Regions from separate parts of the Parabacteroides sp. AF18-52 genome, predicted to be linked through region 1. Evidence: riboswitches for the same ligand, from Rfam matches in the RefSeq annotation. Region 1 holds a riboswitch; the other holds the start of a gene.
What was found. Region 1 has a riboswitch for cobalamin ahead of DWX23_RS07430 (TonB-dependent siderophore receptor). Riboswitches for the same ligand answer to the same signal wherever they lie in the genome.
Positions count from the first base shown of each region.

Region 2: linked by a shared signal. The riboswitch ahead of DWX23_RS06020 (threonine/serine exporter ThrE family protein) and the one ahead of DWX23_RS07430 (TonB-dependent siderophore receptor) in region 1 are both predicted to bind cobalamin.

Region 1 covers NZ_QUGR01000003.1:143,317-146,513, reverse strand. The annotation lists gene DWX23_RS07440 (IMP dehydrogenase) at 1-277, shown strand, start outside; gene DWX23_RS07435 (helicase associated domain-containing protein) at 557-1,459, shown strand; cobalamin riboswitch at 1,538-1,743, shown strand; gene DWX23_RS07430 (TonB-dependent siderophore receptor) at 1,872-3,197, shown strand, end outside.
Region 2 covers NZ_QUGR01000002.1:620,758-623,954, forward strand. The annotation lists gene DWX23_RS06015 (TonB-dependent siderophore receptor) at 1-1,236, opposite strand, end outside; cobalamin riboswitch at 1,269-1,465, opposite strand; cobalamin riboswitch at 1,579-1,861, shown strand; gene DWX23_RS06020 (threonine/serine exporter ThrE family protein) at 1,910-3,197, shown strand, end outside.

The sequences.
Region 1 (3,197 bases):
GGGTGAAGGTTCAAACCGTGCCCAAAACTGGCAACGTTACGACATGGGAGGAAGTGCCTCACTGAAGTTTGAAGAAGGTGTAGACAGCTATGTTCCTTATGCCGGTAAAATGAAAGACAATCTGAACCTGACATTAGGCAAGATCAAAGCTACCATGTGTAGTTGCGGTGCTATCGCAATCCCCGCCTTACAGAAAAATGCCAAGATCACGCTGGTATCTTCAACGAGTATCGTAGAAGGTGGTGCACACGATGTGATCCTGAAAGAACAGAATTAAGTAATCCTATCTGAGATATTTAATCCCCCAACTGTAATCTCTTCATTCGTGAGCTTACTGTTGGGGGATTTTTTCTATCAATTATTTATATCTACAGAAATCCGATATTTTGAAAACAGACGTAAATATCTCCTATAAAACATATAGAAAACAGAGGTAAAATAACATTATATCAAACGGAGATTATTAGAAACCAAATATTTGAATATCTTTGAGGATAATAAAAACATTCGGTTATATAATACACAATAGACAAAGGAGATATAGAGTCGCTAGTATATGAAAAGAAGAAGAAAGAAAAGAAGTACCAAGCAGTATGCGGTTATTGCTTTCTACGAAAAAAACAACAGATGGCCTGCACCTTCGTCGCAAAATGTAAAAGAGCGGCATCTAGGTGAGTGGATTACCAGATGCAGATTTATCAGGAACCATTCTTCGGAGAAACTTACAGAAAAGCAGATTCAATTAATTGATAGAATCGATGCGGATAAGGCTCAAAAAAAGACAGAACGGTGGATGGCTAATTATGAGATGTTGAAAGACTTTGTGGAAAAAGAAAAACGATGGCCTTCCGTCAATGCATCAGAACCGGAAGAAATCAGACTTGTCAACTGGTGCCTGTCACAACGGATTACCAGAAAAAACACCCCCAAAAGCAAACAAAATAAAGAACATATCAAACTGTTGGATGATATCGGTTTCCATTGGAGTTCAAACAACAAAAGAAGAACATGGAAAGAATCGTTCAACCTGGTCAAGGATTATTATGCCCGTACCGGTCAATGGCCTGCCCATACCAGAGATCCGGAAGAGTCGAGACTGGCGAAGTGGTGTAGTAAAATGAGAGCCTATAAAAACCGAACGGATACAAGTGTAACGCTTTCTCCCGGACAGATCAAAAAATTGAGTAATTTAGGTTTCGACTGGACCAATAGCCAGGAGAATAACAGACGCTCACCGGAAAATACCAACAGGATATGGATCGAGAGATATCATCATTTTTGTGAGTTCACAACAAACAACAAACGATACCCTAAGGCGAAATCCGGAGATCCCCAGGAAGAGTCTCTGTATTCATGGTGGATGAGAATGGCTTATTTGAAAAGAAAAGGCAAGCTCAGTAACGAACGTATCCATCTACTTGATTGTATCGGATTCAGATGGGGGAAAGGGAATGAATAGTTGAAAACAAAATTTCCCCACTCTGTCCCCGAAAGATAGGCGCATTCAGGTATTACTTTTATTCTAAAAAATATATTTATATTTGCTGCGATTTTTGGTTCATATAAAATAGACTCTATGAATATGATTAAAAGGGAATCAGGTGTGAATCCTGAGCAGACCCGCTGCTGTATTCTCCACAAAAGTCTTTGAACAACAAATACATCCACTGTTCATCAATGAATGGGAAGGAACGTTCAAAGATGGAGTAAGTCAGAAGACCTGCCAAAATCTTTTTTCTAAGGCTAACGTGGAATATAGCTGAAAGATATGACCAATGGAAAAATTCTAATTTTTCTTTTATCTTTTGTACTAAATTTTCAATTGTTTAGCTGTAATTTTTGTTATTTTTTCAATATTAATAATAATTATTATGGTTACATCATTTACTCGTTGCAGAACTCCATTTTTAATATGGCTGTTTCTGTTTATTTTATTTATTCCCATTTGTACCTTTGCACAAACTAACAGAATGGTTAGTGGTTATATTGTTGATGAAAGCAATAAGGCGTTAGAAAACATTGTAATTTTCATCAAAGGGTCGGAGTTGAGAACGATTACAGATGACAATGGCTACTACTCCATAAATTTAGAAGACTCAAAAAATCATGTATTGATAACCAACAGTTACAATACCGTTTCCGCTGTCCGCGACATTCCTGATGGCGAACAGGATTACAGATTGGATATTCAGCTGTCATATAAATCATTAAGCCTTCCCGAGGTAGATATTACAGGAGCCAAACCCCAAAGCTACAATTCTGATATCGCCTTTTCTGCAACCCGCATGGAAATTCCGGTGCTGGAGATACCGGGATCGGTTGGTATTGTAACAAGAAAATTAATTGAAGACCAGCAGGCAACCACCATGACAGAAGTAGTACGAAATCTGGGTGGTGTCAAAGGAGGAGCTTCTGGTGAAGCCGGTAACATTAACGAGGTATTTTCTTCCCGTGGCTTTTCTATGACAAACTCCCGCAATTATTTCAGAAATGGAGTACGTTATCTCAAATTCTCAAATGATGCTCTCTCAAGTATCGAACGCATCGAAATACTAAAAGGACCTGCATCCGTTCTTTATGGAGCCGTAGAACCTGGTGGTATAATTAATTTTATCACCAAGCCGACTTTATATACTCCCCGCTATGGAGCTTCCATCAGATATGGCAGTTATGATTATAAACAGGCGGCCATCGACTTAACCGGTCCAATAAACACGAAAAAAACAATACGCTATCGCCTGAATGCGATGTACGAAGACGCAGATAAATTCCGTAAACCGCAAAATAGTAAACGATATGACATCACTCCAACCATTGACATTGATTTAGGAAGAAAGACTACTCTTAATCTTGATGCAGACATTTTCAGGGACAAGAGAACACATGATCCCGGAGTTTTACATATAAACAATGAAATTATCGATCATGGGTTCAAAACTTTTTTAGGTGAACCATGGGCTTATGGAAAGTTTACCAACACCAGTTTCGGCTATGAGTTGAAGCACCGTTTTAATAAAGATTGGACATTCAGAAGTTCTGCCCGCCAATATTTCACCCATGAAGACCGTCTGTATTTTCAGATGAAGACACCTCAAAAAGATAGTACAATCACTAGACGTCTAGCACATTGGGATGCAAAAATCAATTATTTAAATCTGATTGAAGAAATTAGCGGTAATTTCACAACAGGCTTTATC
Region 2 (3,197 bases), on a different contig from region 1:
TTTATCGCCAGCCTTTACTTTGTCGGTCATATAAGTACCCAGCAAACCGGCTGTTGCTGTAAACATAGAGTTCTTATATTGGGCGGATAACACTGACAGTGAAGTCAAACGCTTGGGTTGCGGTGCATTCATAAAGTTATTATCCAGCATATTATGGGCTAAATCAGTCGTAAGAGAAGTCGAGAAGTTCTTCCAGGGTGAATAAAGTACGCCTACCGAACCGTAATACTCTTCCTGGGTATTCAAATCTTCTTGCTTACCTCCTGAGTATTTATTACTTACATCACGGTACTTGCTGAAAGAGTAATTATACTTGGCATGTGCCTGCAAAGATAAATTGTCCGTTAGTTTGTTGGAATACTGCAACTGGGTAAAGAAATTATTGTTCCACAAGCGTTCCCGGTTACTGTTGCTATACAATATCACCGAACCGGGGAGTCCGCGTTCTGAATCGTAATAATAAACCTTACCGGTCAATGTTCCCGCCTTACCCAGATCGCCATACAGATTTCCTTCCAGACGAAGTGCCTGAATATCGCTGTTCTTCCTTTTTTCTTCGGTTACAACATTTCCGTTTACCAAAGTAAAAGGGTATTCCCCTTTTGCACTTAGCCAGTCGGCATGCAAAGAAGCGGAAAAGCGGTTACTTATCTTCTGTTCATAACGAACCATCGGGTTGAACAAACCAAAAGAACCTCCTTTCACTTTCGCCTGAAGATTCATCGGTTTTCCATCAAATACAGGTCTACGTGTCTTCACACTCAACGCCCCTGCCGATGCATACATCCGCGCCGTCTGGAAAATATCATCCGATTGCCCGATCGAAAGTGAAACCATCTCCACATTGTCCAGTGAAAAGCGGCTGATATCCACCTGTCCGCTCTGGGCATCCGTGATCGTTACCCCATCGTAGCTGACAGCCGTATGCTGTGCACCCAGGCTACGCACGGAAACCGTCTTCAATCCCCCTATCCCACCGTAATCCTTCACTGTTGCACCGGAGAAACGCTTCACCGCTTCCGAAAGATCCTGTATTCCCAGGCGTTCAATTCCGGAACGGTCCATTATTTGCAGGGGAGTTGCTTCACGGGTTGTGGAAGGACGTGCCTTTTCCACCACCTCAACACCGGAAAGCTGGTGATAAGCTGTCGTATCAATTGTCTGTGCGTACATAGTAGGTACGCACAAAAATATGCCTGCCAGGCATACAATCATTTTAACATATAATATTCGCATATATCCAGGTCTATCAACACCTATACCCGAGGTATCGCATATAAAATAATGGCAGGTTTTCTGACTTGTTCTCCCATGACCGGCCGCCTTCCCAGGAATCATAAATTCCCAGTGGCAACAAGATTGCCGGGGTTACAGAACTTACAGCTACGGGTACAGTTCCGGACTTGCACCGGATTCCCTTTTACTAACAGATAGCGAAAACTAAACCGTTACACCATAATCCGATGACAAAAGTACGAAATATATCGGTAATCTCAACTACCAGACCGGTCACTTTCAAATATTACCAATCTGAATACACAAATAAATGGGAACAGATGAACATAATGAAAAAATCAGTACCTTTGCGCCCGAATTGGTTTCGTAGCTCCCGTTCGGGAATACGGATTAAAAGGGAACCGGGTGTAAATCCCGGACAGTCCCGCTGCTGTGAAGCTCCGTTAACAGCCTAATACTACTTTTGCCACTGACGATTCAGTTGACAGTGGAAAGTTGACAAATGACAGTTTTTCTGTCCGTATTTTATCTGTCAACTGTCACATGTCAACTGTCAACTATTCCGTCGGGAAGGCTTTTAGGATAGGAGTCAGTCAGAAGACCTGCCGTTCGTTGAGACTCATATCCTCGTGGGTTAGGATAAGGATGTAACATTTTAGAATTAAACAAAAAGATGACAGACAAGGAAGTATTGTTATTACGACGTAAACTGGACCTTTTGCTGCGTACAGGCAAATTATTGATGGAAAGTGCTGCCGATACCAACCGTATTGAACGGAACATGAAACGAGTAGCAGCATTTATGGGTATTCCGGAAGAGAAATTACACATCGATATCCGGTGGACCATGATCATGGTCAATGTAAGTGATGAAAGAAACTCGTTTTCCAAATTCCAGAAATGTGAGAAACATGGTATCAACATGACTGCGATCTCGCAGATCAGCGATCTTTCATGGTGTGCTATCGAAGAGGACTATTCATTGGACAAATATGAAGAGGAATTGGAAAAGATAGCCAAAAAGCCCCGGAATTATACACCTTATATCGTAGCTATCGGTGCTGGATTCGCCTGTGGCGGCTTCTGTAAATTGTTCGGTTCCGACTGGATCGCCTTTCTGTTTGCTTCCATTTGCGCATTTATCGGTTTCAGGATACGTGCCCGATGCATAGAAGCCGGATTAAATGTATATATGAGTATAGCACTCGCCGCTTTTGCCGCGACCTGCACTGCGTATCTTTCTTCCTTCTCGGGATTGTCCGAGACGCCTTATCATCCGCTACTCGCCTGTGCCCTGTTCATTGTACCGGGAGTACCTTTGATCAACTTCGTGGACGATATGCTCGATAACCATCTGCTCGTCGGGATGACACGTGCCGCCAACACGGCTATGATGGTAGTTGCGATGACGTTCGGTATTGCATTCGCATTGCGCATACTTGTCATGAACGACGTTGCGATCGACCATAAGTTCAGTGAGTTAAGTATGGTTCCGCATGATCCGTATTATGTGTATGCAATCGCTGCAGCTATCGCGGCTATCGGATTCTCTATGATCTTCAATATCCAGCGCCGTCTGTTATGGGTTGTTGCCGTTGGAGGTATCATTGCCGTATGTACCCGCAACTTCGTAAACTTCGAACTGGGTTACGGTCCTGTGATCGGTTCGTTTATGGGTAGTTTCGTTGTCAGCGTACTCGCAGTGAAAGCAGTCCACTGGTTTCATGTGCCTAATCACGTATTAACGATCCCGTCAGTTATCCCCATGATCCCGGGTGTCCTGATGTACCGCTCTTTATTGGCATTTATCAATCTGCATGGAGTGATCGGTGAGGTAACGAACGCTTTCTTCAACGGTATCAATTCCGCTCTTATCATTCTCTGTATATCGCTAGGTGTTGCTGTTCCTAATATCTTTGCCCGTCAATATATAGCCAAGGACCGGCAGCGACATCTACAAG